One region of the Gryllotalpicola daejeonensis genome, then DNA from elsewhere that is predicted to be linked to it. Evidence: predicted binding sites of a transcription regulator. Region 1 holds the regulator's gene; the other holds the start of a gene.
What was found. The regulator LexA, encoded in region 1, represses DNA repair genes until DNA is damaged. The targets are predictions, from matches to a motif close to TCGAACANNTGTTCGA.
Positions count from the first base shown of each region.

Region 2: a site for LexA is predicted at 6,629-6,644, ahead of ABD736_RS14115 (HNH endonuclease signature motif containing protein). Genes of this name have one in related genera too.

Region 1 is NZ_BAABBV010000002.1:19,829-28,484, forward strand. Features, by position in the region: gene hisH (imidazole glycerol phosphate synthase subunit HisH) at 1-576, opposite strand, end outside; gene hisB (imidazoleglycerol-phosphate dehydratase HisB) at 573-1,181, opposite strand; gene ABD736_RS12980 (histidinol-phosphate transaminase) at 1,186-2,310, opposite strand; gene ABD736_RS12985 (LysM peptidoglycan-binding domain-containing protein) at 2,352-2,762, opposite strand; gene lexA (transcriptional repressor LexA) at 2,991-3,692, shown strand; gene ABD736_RS12995 (methylenetetrahydrofolate reductase) at 3,714-4,706, opposite strand; gene hflX (GTPase HflX) at 4,703-6,253, opposite strand; gene ABD736_RS13005 (class I SAM-dependent methyltransferase) at 6,299-6,913, shown strand; gene dapF (diaminopimelate epimerase) at 6,977-7,861, opposite strand; gene miaA (tRNA (adenosine(37)-N6)-dimethylallyltransferase MiaA) at 7,774-8,656, opposite strand, start outside.
Region 2 is NZ_BAABBV010000002.1:245,199-253,854, reverse strand. Features, by position in the region: gene ABD736_RS14165 (hypothetical protein) at 1-288, opposite strand, end outside; gene ABD736_RS14160 (ABC transporter ATP-binding protein) at 285-1,259, opposite strand; gene ABD736_RS14155 (GntR family transcriptional regulator) at 1,269-1,664, opposite strand; gene ABD736_RS14150 (helix-turn-helix transcriptional regulator) at 1,725-2,840, opposite strand; gene ABD736_RS14145 (VOC family protein) at 2,941-3,357, shown strand; gene ABD736_RS14140 (helix-turn-helix transcriptional regulator) at 3,296-4,219, opposite strand; gene ABD736_RS14135 (hypothetical protein) at 4,321-4,482, shown strand; gene ABD736_RS14130 (SDR family NAD(P)-dependent oxidoreductase) at 4,407-5,006, shown strand; gene ABD736_RS14125 (DMT family transporter) at 4,975-5,883, opposite strand; gene ABD736_RS14120 (CGNR zinc finger domain-containing protein) at 5,937-6,530, shown strand; gene ABD736_RS14115 (HNH endonuclease signature motif containing protein) at 6,657-8,135, shown strand; gene ABD736_RS14110 (amidase) at 8,315-8,656, shown strand, end outside.

The DNA.
Region 1 (8,656 bases):
CGTGGCGCTGAGCGGCCCGTTCTCGACGGCGGCGATGAACCGCGCGCCGTGCTCGGCCCAGGTGACGCGCGGGGCCGGGAAGGGCGGCTGCGTCTCGAGCCGCCAGTCCTGGGCGGCGTAGGAGTGCACGAAGTAGAACCGCTCCCCCTCGAGCCCATCGAAGAGCACCGAGCCCTCTGGTGCCTCTACCTCGTTCCAGCCGATGTGCGGAAGGACCGGCGCATCGAGTTCGGTGACGTCGCCGGGCCACTCCCCCAGTCCGTCGGTCTCGACGCCGCGCTCGTCGCCATGCTCGAACATGACCTGCATGCCGACGCAGATGCCGAGTACGGGGCGGCCACCCGCCAGCCTGCGCTCGATCAGCTCGTCGCCGCGCACCGACTTGAGCTGGTCGACGACGGCGCGGAAGGCACCGACGCCGGGGACCAGCAGCCCGTCGGCATCCATCACGGCCTGGCGGTCGCGCGTGATCGTGACCGCTGCACCCGCCGCCTCGAGCGCTTTGGCCGCCGAGTGGACGTTGCCGCTGCCGTAGTCGAGGATCACGACCGTGGGGCGCGATGGCGCGTCGGTCACAGGGCGCCCTTGGTGGATGGGATGCCGCTGACCGCGGCGTCGAAGGCCTTCGCCTGGCGGAAAGCGCGGGCGAATGCCTTGAACTCGGCTTCAGCGATGTGGTGCGGGTCACGCCCGTCGAGCACGCGCACGTGCACCGTGAGAGCCGCGTTGAAAGCGATCGCCTCGAAGACGTGCCTGACCATCGAGCCCGTGAAGTGGCCGCCGATGAGGTGCAGCTCGAACCCGGCGGGCTCGCCGGAGTGGACGAGGTAGGGCCGGCCGGAGATGTCGACGACCGCCTGCACGAGCGCATCATCGAGCGGCACGAGCGCGTCGCCGAACCGGCTGATGCCGCTCTTGTCGCCGAGCGCCTGGCGGATCGCCTGACCGAGGACGATGCCGGTGTCTTCGGCGGTGTGGTGGACGTCGATGTGGGTGTCGCCGGTCGCGCGAACGGTGAGGTCGGTGAGCGAGTGCTTGGCGAAGGCCGTGAGCAGGTGGTCGTAGAACGGCACAGCGCTCTGGATGTCGCTGCGCCCGGTGCCATCGAGGTCGAGGCTCAGCTCGATGCGCGACTCACTGGTCTCTCGCGTGATGGAGGCGGTGCGGGGGCCTGCGGTCATGCGCTCAGCCTACTGGGGCGCGCTCGGATGTTTCCGCGAGCGGGCTGCCGTGACGCTCGACGTAGCGAGCCATCGCGTCGAGGAACTCGCTCGTCTCAGACTCGGTTCCCGCGGAGACGCGGAGGCTGTTCGGGATGCCCATCTCACGGATGATGATGCCCTCCGCCAGCAGCTCGTCGAACACCTCGCGCGGGTTGGCGACGCGATCGAAGAGGACGAAGTTGGACCACGTGCGGTAGGGGTGGAACCCGAGCGCCGTCAACTCGGTGACGATGCGGTCGCGCTGCACCTTGATCTCGTCGACCATCGCGAGCATCTCGCGCGCGTGGGCGAGCGCCCCAAGCGCCGCCGCCTGCGTCAGCGCGGACAGGTGGTACGGCAGCCGGACGAGGCGGAGCGCGTCGGCGATGGCGGGGTCTGCCGCGAGGTACCCGAGTCGGACGCCCGCGAAGGCGAACGCCTTGCTCATCGTTCGCGAGACGACGAGGCGCTCACGACCAGGCAGCAGCGTGAGCGCACTCGGCTCACCGGCCGGGAAGAACTCGGCATATGCCTCGTCGACGATCACGATGCCGGGCGCCACCTCGTAGACCGCCTCGACGACGTCGAGAGACAGAGGCGTGCCCGTGGGGTTGTTCGGCGAGCACAGGATCACCACGTCAGGCTGAGTGCGGCGCACCCAGTCGGCGGCTCGCTCAGCCGACAGCTCATAATCGGCGTCTCGGTCGCCCGCGACCCACTCGGTGCCGGTGCCGGAGGCAAGCAGCGGATACATCGAGTATGTCGGCGCGAAGCCGAGCACAGTGCGGCCCGGGCCACCGAACACCTGGAGCAGCTGCTGCAGGATCTCGTTCGAACCATTCGCCGCCCAGAGGTTGTCGCGCGTCAGGCCGTGGCCCAGATAGCCGGCCAGCGCGTCGCGCAGCTCGACGAACTCGCGGTCGGGGTAGCGATTCGCGCCGCTCACAGCCTTCGCGAGCCGCTCGAGCACGTCGGCCTGCACGTCGTCGGGGATGGGGTGAGTGTTCTCGTTGACGTTCAGCTCGACCCTGACATGCTTCTGCGGCGCGCCATACGGCTCACGGCCGCGCAGGTCGTCACGGATCGGGAGGTCTGAGAGAGACGTCACGCCTCTATCGTAGGCGGCGCCTTGACAGGCCTCCGCTTGAGCTACCTCGCGTACTGCGCGGGGATCGCGAGCGATTCGCCGGGCGTCACGACGGTGCTCTGCAGCCCGTTCATGTCAACGATTGCGTCGATCACTTCACGCGGGTCGGCGTGAGGGGCGACACGCTCGGCGATCTGCCACAGCGACTCACCTTGCGCGACAGTGACGTGCTCGACGCTGCCGTGTGCGGTCGCCGCCGACGGCGCCTGCGCGGACGCGGCCCCGGTGCTGACGCCGAACCAGAGCGCGGCGGCCAGCAGAGGCGCCGACGCCAGCGCGACCAGCGCGAGCCTGCCGCGCCGGGTCACACGGAGTCGCGAGCGAACCGCCGGGCCGGGATGCGCCGGCGTGCCGACGGGCCGTCGCACGTTGAACGCTGCCCTCGCGGACGTGTGAACAGTGAAGCTGCTCATCTCAACCCTCAACCTTCGTCACCTGGTTCGGAACGCCTGTTCGATATTTCGGACGCTTACGAACCTATCTTCGATCTAAACTTGATGCAAGCCCCGCATGATTCACGAACTTATCCACCGGTTTCGGCGACTCGCTCGAACAAATCCCCTACACAGAGGGGGTTTGTCGCTAGTGTGTGGCTCACTGGTGGAAATGCAACCAGCGACCACTGACATTGGGGATTTGACGTGACCACAGATGCCGTCAGCGCCGACACCGGCGCTGCACCGAAGCGCCGTACCCGCCGCCGCAAGAACCTCAGCGACAAGCAGCTCGCGATCCTCGACGTGATCAAGAAGTCGCTCGCCGCGCGCGGCTACCCGCCGAGCATGCGCGAGATCGGCGACGCGGTCGGTCTCGCCTCACTGTCGAGCGTGACGCACCAGCTCAACCAGCTCGAGCTCTCCGGCTACCTGCGCCGCGACCCGAATCGGCCACGCGCGCTCGAGATCCTCATCGACCCTCCGTCACCGGCCGAGCAGACCGACGACTTCGAGACCAAGGCGCCCGTCGGCGACGCGATGCTCGTTCCCCTCGTCGGGCGCATCGCCGCAGGCATCCCCATCACCGCCGACCAGCAGGTGGAAGAGGTGTTCCCCCTCCCCCGCCGCCTCGTCGGCAACGGCGACCTGTTCATGCTCAAGGTCGCCGGCGAATCGATGATCGACGCCGCGATCTGCGACGGCGACTGGGTGGTCGTGCGCCAGCAGCAGGACGCCGTGAACGGCGAGATCGTGGCCGCGATGCTCGAGGGCGAGGCCACGGTGAAGGTGTTCCGTCAGCGTGACGGCCACACCTGGCTGCTGCCGCGCAACTCGGCCTTCGAGCCGATCGTGGGCGACGAGGCGGTCATCCTCGGCAAGGTCGTCGCCGTTCTGCGCGCGGTCTGACGCTCAAGCACGTCGGGGGGCCTACGAGGCGGGCTCCCCGACGATGGCCTGCGCCTCGCTCGTGAACTCGGGCGCGATCAACTGCGCATAGCGCGCGTCGTCGATGAGGCCGACGCGCGCAAGCACGGCGAGGGGTACCTCGTGCATGTTCCGCGTGTACAGATGGATGCCTGGCGCCCCGCCTTCGATGAGGCGCTCGGTGAGCTTCGCGGCGAAGTCGATGCCGATCTCGCGCCGACCGGCCTCGGTCGGCTCGACCTCGAGCGCCACGGCGAAGTCGGCCGGTGCTTGCTCGCCCGAGAGCTCGAGATTGCGCGCCAGTCCCGCCGGTGTCGTCACGGGCGTGATCGCGGGCAGGATCGGCAGCTCGACACCGGCGGCGCGCGCGGCGTCGACCATGCGGAAGTAGTCCTCGGCGTGGAAGATCATCTGGCAGATCGCGAGGTTGGCGCCGGCAGCTTGCTTGGCGAGCAGCGTGTCGATGTCCTGCTGCCAGGAGCGGGAGGACGGGTGTCCGTTCGGGAACGCGGCGACGGCGATGGCCGCGCGCTCGCGCCCGTCGCGGTCGACCGTGATTCCCGGCGTGCCCGGAACCGCGACCTCGCGCCACGGCCTGCGCTCGTTCTGGACTGCATGGATCAGCTGGACGAGTTCGGCTGCTGTGCGGATGTCGCCGGGGAAGGCATCCTCAGGTGCGCCGACGGGCAGATCACCGCGGACGGCGAGGAAGCTGTGCACGCCGGCATCCATGAAGGTCCGCACGGTTTCGTGCGCGTGCTGCACCGTCGACCCGACGCAGGTGAGGTGCGCCATGGTCCGCACTCCGGGGTGGTTCTCGATCACGTGCTTCAGCACGTCCAGCGATGCGTCTTGCGACGAACCGCCCGCGCCGTAGGTCACCGAGACGAATTCGGGCCCCGCGGCGACGAGGCGCGCGATGCGGTCGGGCAGCTGCTTCGCGATGTGCTCGGAGCGGGCGGGATGCAGCTCGAACGAGAACGGCACCTTCCTCATGCGCGCGGAGCCGCCTCGAGGCGATACGGCTCGAACGGCGCGACGCGGCTCGGGTCGATGAGCGCCGAGATGCGCGTGCCCTGCTCGGTGTAGCTCTGCGAGGTCACGCGGCCGTGATCGTGGAGCGCCGCGATGATCTCGCCGTGCTCGTAGGGGACGAGCAGCTCGATCGGGACCGAGTGGTCGGGAATCAGGTACGCGATGCGGGCGAGCACCTCGTCGATACCCTCGCCGGTGCGGGCGCTCGCGAAGACGGCGCCGGGCACGAGTCCACGCAGCACGAGGCGGGTGTCGTCATCGATCAGATCGGATTTGTTGAACACCACGAGCTCGGGGATGTCTCGCGCACCCACCTCGCCGATGACGTCGCGCACCGTCTGCAGCTGGCTCGCCGGGTCGGGGTGAGAGGCGTCGACGACGTGCACGATCACGTCGGAGTCCTGAACCTCCTCGAGCGTCGAGCGGAAGGCCTCGACGAGCTGGTGGGGAAGGTTGCGCACGAATCCGACGGTGTCGGCCAGCGTGTACGGTCGGCCGTCGAGTGTCTGCGAGCGGCGCACCGTCGAGTCCAGCGTCGCGAAGAGGGCGTTCTCGACGAGCACTCCCGCACGCGTGATGCGGTTGAGCAGACTCGACTTGCCCGCGTTGGTGTAGCCCGCGATGGCGACCGATGGCACCTCGTTGCGGCGGCGATTCGCGCGCTTGGCGTCACGGGCCGGCTTCATGTCCTTGATCTGACGGCGCAGCTTCGCCATGCGCGAGTGGATGCGGCGGCGATCGAGCTCGATCTTGGTCTCACCGGGGCCGCGGCTCCCCATGCCGTTTCCGGCGCCGCCGACCTGGCCACCGGCCTGACGGCTCATGGACTCGCCCCACCCGCGCAGACGGGGCAGCAGGTACTCGAGCTGCGCGAGCTCGACCTGCGCCTTGCCCTCGCGGCTCTTGGCGTGCTGGCTGAAGATGTCGAGGATCACGGCGGTGCGGTCGATGACCTTCACCTTGACGACGTCTTCGAGCGCACGACGCTGGCTCGGCGCGAGCTCGGTGTCGGCGATCACCGTGTCAGCGCCGAGGTGCGCGACGATCGCGGCGAGCTCTTCCGCCTTGCCGCGGCCGAGGTAGGTGCTGGGGTCGGGGTGCGGACGGCGCTGCAGCAGGCCGTCGAGCACAACCGCCCCGGCCGTCTCTGCCAGCGCCGCGAGCTCGCGCAGCGAGTTCTCTGCATCTTCGAGCGAGCCGCCCGAGTAGACGCCGATCAGAACGACGTTCTCGAGGCGCAGTTGCCGATATTCGACCTCGGTGACGTCTTCGAGCTCGGTCGAGAGTCCGCCCACGCGGCGCAGCGCCGCGCGCTCATCGCGGTCGAACTGCTCGCCGTCGGCGTCGCCGAAGGGTGAGGCATCCGTCGTCGCCTGCAACGCCTGCGCGCGCTGGCCGAACAGGGAATACCCGGCCGCCTTCGAATCGGCGTGCGCGAGAACGCGAGCAACGACGTCGTCGTCGACGCGGCTGTCGTTCTCGGAGGAGGTGGTGTGATCTGAGGTCATATTTGAGGATTAACTCTAGTTCTGTCGGTGCTGTACGTTTCTGACATGTCTTCCGGTGACCACTACTTCAGCGCGTCACCGGGAAGCGACCCGAAGCTGAGGCCTATCGATGTGCGCCTCGCCGGGCGCGACCTCACGGTGACGACCGGCGCCGGGGTGTTCAGCCCCGACCATGTGGACACCGGAACCGCCGTGCTGCTCGGCAACACCCCGGAGCCGCCACCGGGAGGTCATCTGCTCGACCTCGGCTGCGGCTGGGGGCCGATCGCGCTGTCACTCGCGCTCAACTCCCCGCATGCGACGGTGTGGGCCGTCGACGTGAACGAGCGGGCACTCGATCTCGTCAGCCGCAACGCGGCCACCCTCGGACTCACCAACGTCAACGCGGTGCGCCCTGAGGATGTTCCGGCCGACGTGTTTTTCATGACGATCTGGTCGAACCCGCCGATCCGCGTGGGCAAGAACGAGCTGCATAGCCTGCTGCAGACGTGGCTGCCGCGACTCGAGGTCGGGTCGGATGCCTGGCTGGTGGTCGCGCGCAACCTGGGCTCGGACTCGCTGCAGCGGTGGCTCGAGGCGTCGCTGCCGGCGTTCGGCACCACGCGCGCGGCGACCAGCAAGGGCTTCCGCGTGCTGCGCGTGCGCCGGCATCAGGACTGAGACGCCGCCTCAGCCTCAGCCTCAGCCTCAGCCTCAGCCTCAGCCTCAGCCTCAGCTTCAGCTTCAGGCGAGGGTGACCTCGCCGTCGAAGACGAGCTCGGCCGGCCCGGAGAGCGAAACATGCTCGCCGTCTTCCTCGGTCGGGAACATGCGCACGGCCACCGTGCCGCCTGGGATGGTAACGCGCCACTCGTCCGGTGCGCGCTCGCCCGCCCAGTGTCGGATCGCGAGCGCGGCAGCGACTGTGCCCGTGCCGCACGACAGCGTCTCGCCGACGCCCCGTTCGTGGACGCGCATGCTGATGTGGCCGACACCGTCTCTGATGAGCGGCTCCCCCGGCACGACGAACTCGACGTTCGCGCCGTTCACCGGCTCGGGATCGATGACGGGCACGTACGCGAGGTCGAGCGCCTCGAGCTCTGCGTCATCGGAGAGCGCGACGACGACGTGCGGGTTGCCGACGTCGATGCCGAGGCCCGGGCGGGCCACCTTGAGGCCTTTGGCGCTGACCAACGGCTCATCGTCTTCGAGCCACCAGCGGCCCATGTCGACCTGGTAGCCGAGGGCGGAGCGCTGCACATCGCGCACGCCTGCGCGCGTGCCGATCGGCAGGATCTCGCCCTGGGCGAGCTCGGCGAGACCGCTGCGGGTCAGGAACTCCGCATAGACACGCACGCCGTTGCCGCACATCTCGGCAACCGAGCCGTCCGCGTTGTAGTAGTCCATATACCACTCGGCGCCCGGGTTCTCGACGAGGGCCGCGGCCCCTGCGTCGAGGTTCGCGGACCGCACAGCGCGGATCACGCCGTCGGCGCCGATGCCGAAGTGCCGGTCGCACAGCGCGCGGATCTGCTCGGCGGTCAGCTCGAGAGAGCCGTCGGGGTCGGCGAAGAGGATGAAGTCGTTGCCGGTGCCGTGACCCTTGCTGAAGTGGAGCTTGACCGCCATTCGTCCAGCCTATCGACGGCGGCGAGCGCCCTGTGCGTGGCATCCGTCGCCTCGGTGTCGAACCACGTGACGTGCTCGTAGCGCTTGAACCAGCTGACCTGGCGACGGGCGTAGCGGCGCGTCAGCGCCTGCGTCTGCGCGATCGCGTCCTGCTCGGCGAGCTCGCCGCGCAGCTGGGCGAGGGCCTGTGCGTAGCCGATCGCGCGCGAGGCGGTGACGCCCCGCTCGATGCCGGCGGCGCGCAGGCGGTCGACCTCGGCAAGCATCCCGCCCGACCACATCGCCGTGACGCGTGCGTCGAGACGCCCGACGAGGATCTCACGCGGCGTCGTCAGTCCGATGATGAGCGAGGGATGCCACAGCCGCGGCGACTCTGGCAGGGTGGCTCCGTGGCCGCGCTCGGCGAGCTCGTGGATCTCGAGGGCTCGCACGATCCGCCGGCCGTTCGCAGGGTCGACCTTCGTGGCGGTCTCCGGGTCGGAGGCCTTGAGCCGAGCGTGGAGCGCGCCCGGCCCGAGCTCGTCCAGCTCGGCTTCGAGGCGCGCGCGCAGCTCGCGATCACGACCGGGAAACCGGAAGTCGTAGATGACGCTCGAGACATAGAGACCCGAGCCGCCGACGAGAATCGGCACCGCGCCGCGCGCGCCGATGTCGTCGATCGCCGCACGCGCGTCACGCTGGTAGGCGGCGACACTCGCCTCTTCCGTGACGTCGAGGACATCGAGGAGATGATGCGGGATGCCGCGGCGCTCACCTTCCGGGACCTTCGCGGTGCCGATGTCCATGCCGCGATAG
Region 2 (8,656 bases), 230 kb from region 1:
GAGGTTCATCGCCTGCACGGCGAAGACGACCTGGTAGGGCAGGAAGTAGACGAGGCTCGTCGAGTACTGCTCCCCGTGCTTGGCGGACGGGCCGACCTCGTGCACGACGATCGCCTGCACGATCAGGTAGACCGCGAAGATGGCTGCGGCGGCGCCGAGCGGCGCGATGATCGTGCTGACGCGATTCGCGTAGTGCAGGCGCACGATGCGCCAGATGCGCGCGAAGGCGCTGGGGGTGCGCGACCCGCCGACGCGGGTGCCGAGTTCGGTGATGCTGACGGCGGTCACCGTGAGGCTCCTTCCGTGGCGCGCGCAGAGCGACCGCGGCGCGCGGCGCTGCCCTGTGCATGGTCCGCGGAGTCGGCATCCGACCCCGAAAGCGCGCCGCCCGTGCGGCGCACGATCAGCTGCTGCAGCGAGACGGGCGTGAGCTGCAGGCCCGAGTTCAGTGCGTCGGCGCGCACGACCTCGTCGACGCCGTCGACGAGCAGAGAGGCGGCGCCACCGAGTTCATCCCGCTTCAGCACCTCGAGCCGGTGGCGGGCGACGAACGCGTCGACGTCGGCCTTGGAGCCGGCGATGCTGGCGGCACGGCCACGCAGTTCGTCGGCTGGAGCGTCGAGGACGATGCGGCCCTGATCGATCACGATCACGTGCTCGAGCAGGTTCGCCACTTCGTCGATGAGGTGCGTCGAGAGCACGATCGTGCGCGGGAATTCGGCGTAGTCGGCGAGCAGGCGGTCGTAGAAGATCTGGCGCGCGACCGCGTCGAGGCCGAGGTACGGCTCGTCGAAGAAGGTGAGCGGGGCGCGGGATGCGAGGCCCACGATGACCCCGACCGCGCTCAGCTGCCCCCTGCTGAGCTTCTTGATGCGGCGGCCCGTCGGCAGGCGGAAGTCCTCGACGAGCTGATCGGCGAAGTCCGCGTCCCAGTTCTCGAAGAACCAGGGGGCGGTGCGGAAGACGTGCTTCGGCTTGAAGTCGTCGGGGTAGCGCTGGCTTTCTTTGATGAACGAGATGTGCTGCAGCACGGCGGCGTTCTCTGCGGGGGTCTGGCCGAAGACGCGGGCTTCGCCCGCCGTCGGGAAGTCCTGCCCCGTGAGCACGTGCATGAGGGTGGTCTTGCCGGCGCCGTTGCGGCCCAGCAGACCGGTGATGGAGTCTGTCGGGATGGTGAGCGACACGCTGTCGAGCGCCGTCATGGCGCCGAAGCGCTTGGTCAGGTCGCGGACCTCGATCGCGGGAGTGAGGCTGGTCATGGTCGTGTCCTAGCTGGCTGCGGGGGTGACGGGCTTCTGCTCAGGTGCCTCTCGCGAGGCATCCGTGATCAGGCCCTTCAAGGTCGTTGGGTCGATGCCGAGCTTTTCGGCCTCGGTGAGCAGGGGGCGCACGTAGTCGTCGACGAACTGCGTGCGCCGCTTGGTGATGAGCGCGTTGCGCGCGCCGGTGGCGACGAACATGCCGATGCCCCTCTTCTTGTAGAGGACCCCCTCGTCGACCAGCAGGTTGACGCCCTTGCCGGCCGTCGCGGGGTTGATGCGGTGAAAGGCGGCGAACTCGTTCGTCGACGGGACCTGGGATTCCTCGGCCAGTGTTCCGGCGATGATGTCGTTCTCGATCTGCTCTGCGATCTGCAGGAAGATCGGCTTGCCCTCATCGATCATGCGGATGCCCTCGTTGGTTGGTTCATTACTCGACTAATGAACCACCGAAGCGTGCGGGTGTCAAGAGAGATCTGCGTCGAGGGCGCCGGCCGCGGCCGTCTGCAGTCGGTCGGCCAGGCGGCGCAGCTCGGTGCGCAGCTCGTCGGGGCTCTCGACGGCGAAATCGCGGTTCAGCCCGGCGAATAAGGCGGCGACCCAGTCGAGTTGCTCGGCGCGCAGGCGGACGCGGGTCCAGCTCGCGTCGCGGTTGTCGGCGAGATCGTGGGCGGGTTCGCCGTCGTGGGCACCGTCGCGCGGCCCCGCCGCCGTCTGCGTCGGCGGGACTTTGGTCGCCGGGGCTTCGGTCGCCGGGACCTCGATCGTCGCGTCTTCGATCGTCGCGAGTCCCGGCCTCAGCGCTGTCCGCAGTTCGTCGGCGGTGCCGCGCACGAGCACCGAGACCTCGTGCGCCCACGGAGTGGTCGCGAGGCTGTGCAGCACGGTGGCCATCGGGTCGAAGCCTTCGGGCGGCTCGAACCCGCCAGGAAGCAGGGACGGGTCAGATATCCGATCGACGCGAAAGGTGCGCACCTGGCCGCTGCGGGAATCGTGGCCGGTCGCGTACCAGTGGCCGGCGTGCGCGACGAGTCCGTAGGGGAGCAGCGTGCGGTCGCTCGCGCCGCCGTCGCGCGAGACGTAGCGGAACCACAGCGGGCGCCGCTCGCGAGCCGCAGTCGCGAGTTGCAGCAGCGTGCGCGTCTCGACGCCGACGCCGGGCGAAGAGGGCGCGGTGGACACGTCGGATGCTGTGAACGCAGCACCCTCGAGCACAGCCTCGAGACGGCGGGCGCTGTGCGTCGGCAACGAGGCGCGCACCTTCGCACCGGCGGATTCGGCCGCGCTCGCCGCGGTGACCAGGCCGCTGCGCCGGGCCGCGACGAGGCCGAGCATGACGGCAAGTGCCTCGTCGTCGGTGAGCATCAGGGGAGGCATCCGCTCGCCCGGCGCCAGCCGGTAGCCGCCATAGCGTCCCCGCGCGCTCTGCACCGGAATCTCGAGCTCGACCAGGTGCTCGACGTAGCGACGCACCGTGCGCTCGTCGACCGCGAGCTCGGCGGCGAGCTGCGCCGCCGTGTGAGTTCCGCCGCGCTGCAGCAGCTCGAGCAGGGCGAGCACGCGCGCGGTCGGGCGGGTCATGCGCGCATCTTTTCATAACCGGGCGGATGCTGCCCGCTATTGCTCCTAGCGTCGGGCACGAGGCGCTTCAACGAGGGCGCCGACAGGAAAGGAATCCGTCATGAAATTCGTCTCCACCCGCGTTGTCACGGCCGACGTTGCGCGCCTGGCCGACTTCTACGAGCTCGTCACCGGGGTCGCCGCGATACGCCCCGCCCCGGTCTTCGCCGAGCTGATCACCGCGACTGCGACCTTCGCGATCGGCGACGTCAGCATGGTGCCCGTCTTCGCGCCGGGAGCGGCTGAGGCGGCGGCGAACCGCTCGGCCATTTTCGAGTTCCTGGTCGACGACGTCGACGCGGAGTATCAGCGGCTCTCGGCGGCCGGCGTCGAGATCGTCACAGAGCCCGCGGTGATGCCGTGGGGCAATCGTGTGTTCTTCCTGCGTGATCCGGACGGCAACCTCGTGGGTCTCTTCAAGCCAGAGACGGCAGAGGCGGTGGAGCGCTTCCGCGATCGGCCGTACGCCGCGAGCTGATCGCGCGCAGCTGGTCGAGCAGCTCGGCGCCGCGGGTGCCGGGAGCCGCCGAATAGAGCACGATGCGCAGGTCGTGCCCGTCGATGGTGAGCACGTCGCAGTCGAGGGTGATCGGGCCGAGCCGAGGGTGCACGACGGTCTTGCGGGCGGTCGAGCTCTGTACCGCGTCGTAGTGGGTCCAGAGCTCGGCGAAGTGCGCATTCTCTTGGCGGAGAGCCGCGATGAGCTCGGCGACGCCGCGGTCGTCGGGGTAGCGCTCGGCGGCGCGGCGCAGGTCGGCGACCATCTCGCGCTCGAAAGTGTCATTCTCGTCAGGCTCACGATCGACCCGCGAGCTTGCGGGGTCGGCGAAATGGCGCCAGATCAGGTTGCGCGCGCGGTTGTCGAGATCGCCGGGGTTCCCGAGCAGTTCCTCCCACAGTGGGTTCCATTGCACGGTGTCCCACGCGGCGCTGAAGACGGCGAGTGGTGTGTCCGACATGCGGTCGATCATGAGCTGCACGCCGCGGGGCACAACGCGTGGCACCGACCCGGCGGGCGGCGGCACGAGGCCGGCGAGTCGAAACAGCAGTTCGCGCTCGTTCGGCTCGAGCTTCAGGGCGCGAGAGAAGGCACCGAGCACTTGCGCCGACGGCGCGGTGGCGCGGCCCTGCTCGAGCCTCACGAGGTAGTCGACCGAGATCCCGACGAGCAGCGCGAGCTCTTCACGGCGCAGTCCGGGAACGCGGCGGTCGCCGCCCGACGGCAGCCCGGCCTGCGCCGGCGTGACGCGCTCGCGCCATGAGCGCAGCGCGGCCGCGAGCTCGGACTTGGCCGGTGAGCCCGAGGTGCGCTGGCGCTCGGCTCCACTCGCGTGCGGCATGACGGCATCCTGGCATCCCCGGCGATCGCCCGGGTAGTACCGGCAGTCCTACCGATCAGGCGTGCCTGTGGTGCCGCGCGCGGCGCGCCGAGCATCGAGATATGACCATCACACTCATCACCGGGGGAAACAAGGGCCTCGGCTACGAAACCGCCCGTCGACTGCTCGAGGCCGGCAGGACGTCTGGATCGGGGCGCGTGACCCAGAGCGCGGGCAGGCGGCGGCCGCGGCGCTCGGTGCGCGCTTCGTGCAGCTCGACGTGACAGATGACGCGTCAGTCGGTGCGGCGGTCTCGGTTGTCGGTGAGCGGGTCGGCCGCCTCGACATCCTCATCAACAACGCGGGAATCGGCGGCCGCGCCGCTGCGGAGGAGGTGACGGCCGACGACCTACGGCGCCTCTACGAGACGAACGTGTTCGGCGTGGTGCGCGTGACACACGCGTTCCTGCCGCTGCTGAAGGCGGCCGAGGCGCCGTCGGTGATCAACGTGTCAAGCGGCATGGGGTCTTTCGCCGCGATGACCGAGACCGAGTGGGCGCGCTTCGGCAGCGTGGCCTATTGCTCGTCGAAGAGCGCGGTGACGATGGTGACCATTCAGTACGCGAATGGCCTGCCAGGCATCCGCTTCAATGCCGTGGACCCTGGCTACACGGCGACCGATCTCAACGGACGGACGGGTACGCAGACGGTTCAGGAGGGCACGGATGCCGTCGTGCGGCTTGCGCTGCTCGGGGGCGCGGCGCCGACCGGGACCTTCACCGATCGGAACGGGACGGTGCCGTGGTGACGAGGAGCGGGCGAGGCGCTGCGCGTCTTTGAGCGAGCCAGAGGCCGAGGCCGGCGACAGCGAGGCCGATGATCGTCAGTGGGCCGATCGGGGTGCCGAACACCGGCCACGACGCGATCGCAGTCACAGCCGGCACGACGAGCAGCAGGGTGCTCGCACCGGTGGCACCGCGGCGGCGGATGAGGGCGAAGAGCATGAGCGGCGCGATCACGCTTCCGCCGATGGCGAGCCAGAGGTAGCTGCTGAGTGCCTGGGCGGTGAGGGGGATCGCGAGGCTGCCGTTCCAGGGCGCCCAGGCGGCCATGACGATCGTGGCGGCCGCGACTTCGACCGTGCCCTGTGCGGTCGGGCCGCTCGTCGGCCGCAGGCGGGCTTGCAGCATGGTGCCGGATGCCAGGCCGACAAGCCCGAGCAGCGTCCAGAGCAGCGCGGTGCTGCTCGGCGGTCGGCCGACCCGATCGGAGAGGGTGATGACCACGCCGATGACGCCGAGGATGATGCCGAGCCAGCGGGCGGGCGACAGTCGCTCCCAGCGGAGAGCGGCATTGGCGGCGGCGATCAGCAGCGGCGACGAGCAGGCGATCAGGGCGACGGTGCCGGCAGGCATGCCCTCGGCGAGGGCGGTGTAGAGGCCGCCGAACTGCAGGGCGAACATGAGGATGCCGATACCGGCGAGGCCCCACAGCTCGCGGCCGCTCGGCCATGCTTCGCGGCGGATGGCGGCGATCGCAGCAAGTGCCGCGAGCGCGAGCACGAAGCGCCAGAGCATCACGGTGAGGGGCGGCATCACGTCCGTCGCGAGCTTGCCCACCACGTAGCCGCTCGCCCAGACCAGGATGAACGTGATGCCGAGCGCGTCGACGCGTAATGCTTTCACGTGTTACAGAGTGGCACGGGCTTCGTAATGCGTCAAAGCGTTACGCTGATGCCATGACGACGTTCCGCAGCGGCAACGGCGCCGCCTGGCTCGACCTGCTCTCGACGCGCGAGGGGCGCTATCGGACTGCCGATCGGCATCGCGACCGCATTTCGAGCGCCGCCGCCCTTGGCGAGTGGCTCGCGGCGAATGGTCTCGCGCCTGCTCGCGCCGTCGGGGCTGCGGATGTGGAGCGCTTCGCGCAGGTGCGCGAGGCGCTGCATCGGGTCGCGGTGGCTGTGGTGGGCGGTGCGGGTGCTCGTGCTGGCGTCGCGGCGGTTGGCGCTGGGGACGTGCGGGTCATCGGGGATGCGCTGGCGGCTGACTCGGGGCTGCGCGTCGCGCGAGGCGCCGACGGTCTGCTGGTGCGCCGGCCTGCGACTGCGCAAGAGGCACTTGCGCGGCTGACTCGGGCCGCCGTCGAGGACCTGACCGGGCCGCGCCGCGCGCAGCTGCGCGCGTGCGGGGATGACACCTGTGCCGGAATCTTCTTCGACCCGACCGGGCGCCGGCGGTGGTGCACCGATCAGTCGTGCGGGAATCGGCTGCGGGTGCGGGCGCACCGGGCGCGGGTGACTGACGGCGAGGGTGTCGGTGGCTCGGTTTAGCGTGATTCTGCGGGCGGATGCGTGTGCCGGGCGGGCTTGTGGAGAAGTCGGCGTGCTCGGGCGCATGTGAATAAGTATTCGTAACTGCGTCTTCCAATTCGAAGTTGTGTTCGGTAGACTCGGAGCATGTCGAAGGTCGGGTCTGCCGCGTGCGGGGCGCTTGCGCGCCTGGCGGGCGTGCTGCCTGTTGACCCGTCGGCTTTGACGGATGGGCAGTTGGTGCGGCTGGCGGAGGATCTTGCCGCGGTGCACCGTCACCTGGATGCGGTGGAGCTCGCGGTGGCCGGGGAGGTGCAGCACCGCTCGGACCCCGAGTCGCCGGACTCCCTGGCGAGGCGTCTGGGGTTCAAGACCGCCGCCGGGGCGATCCAGGGGTTGACGAAGAGCTCGGGCAAGGAAGCCGCGAAGCTCGTCGCGCAGGTGACCGAGCTCAAGAAGCTGCCCGCGGTCGAGCAGGCGGTTCTAGACGGGCGGATCGGCCGGGAGGCGGCCGCGGCGATCAGCTCGGAGCTGCAGAAGGCCGCCGGGAAGGATCTCGGCCGTGCGGATGCCGCTGAACTCTCGCTGGTGGAGGTGGAGCTCGTGGAGCTCGCGACCACGGCCGGGGCGGATGAGGTGAAAGCTAAGGCGGCGGAGAAGGCCGCGCTGTTGGACGTTCGGGTCGTCGAAGACCAGGCGGCGAAGGCGATGGCGGAGCGGTTCTTCTGGATCAGCCCCACGGTGGATGGGGTGGCGAAGGTGTCCGGCCTGCTGCCAGCCGGGCACGCCGCCGTCATCCGGGGAGTGCTGGACGCGTTCGGGAACCCGAAAGGGAAGAAGACGGTCACCTTCCAGCCGTCCGACGAGCTGACGCCGGGTGATGGGCGGGCACCTGCTGATGGGCGCACCCGCGGGCAGGTGAACGCCGATCTGCTGCGGGACGTGTTCGCCTCCCAGGCGCGCTCGGCCGAGGTGCCGGACATGGACGGGGACCACCCCACCGTGTGGATCTCCACCACCGCCAAAGAACTGCACTCGGGTGAGGGGCTGGCGTTCTACGCCGGCACCCCCGAACCCGTCCCCGTCGCTGAGGCCGAGCAGGCCGCGTGCACGGGCGGGATCCAGACGGTGATCTTCGGCGACGACGGCGAAGTCCTGCGGCTCGGGCGCAGCGTGCGCGGATTCACCCGCCGCCAAAGGCGCGCGATCGCCCTGCGGGACGGCGGCACCTGTCTGATCCCGGGGTGCACGGTCCCGGCGCAGTGGTGCGAGGTCCACCACGTCATCAGCTACAAGAACGGCGGCAACACCGACCTCGACAACGGGGTGCTCCTGTGCTGGTTCCATCACCACGAAATCGACACCGGCCCCTGGCAGGTCCGGATCATCAACGGCACTCCCGAGGTGCGTTACGCCCACGGCGGGCGGGTCATCGACTGGACAACCGCCGGAAACGGACAAGCCGCCAGGCTCAAACAGCACGCCGGAGCACCACCCGCAGCACCACCCGGAGCGCCACCAGGGATACCGCCCGCAGCGGCGGCACCACCCGGAACGCCACCGGGAGCGCCACCGGGAGCGCCAGGAGCACTAGGAGCACCATCTGGAGAGCCACCCGGTCGATAGGCCGATGCCTCGGCGGCTTTCAGCGCCTCGATTGCGGAGACGGTGCGTGGCAAGAAGACGGTGCGTGGCGAGAAGACGGTGCGGGCGATTGGAACGCCTCCCGGGAGTAGTCGGACCCTTGGCCCGATCACAGGGTCATCGAGAACGTTCAAGGGGGCTGGCGGTGCCAGAGTGGGGGAGTGAGCGACGTGACGAGTGCCGTGGATGACGCAGACGACTTCGCTGATCTGCACGAATACACGGCGCTCGAACAGTGGCAGCTGCTGCAGAACGGGCAGATCAGCCCGGTCGAGCTGACCGAGGCGTATCTCGAGCGCATCGAAGCGATGAATGACACCCTCGGCGCGCTTGTGACCGTCACCGGTGACGCGGCACTCGAACGAGCACGGTACGTCGAGACGTCTGTCCCGAAATCGGTCCCGCTGTGGGGACTGCCCTTCGCCGACAAGGACCTCTGGAACCGCGCCGGCGTACCGACCGGCTTCGGGTCGCGAGCGATGACCGGATTCATCCCTGACACG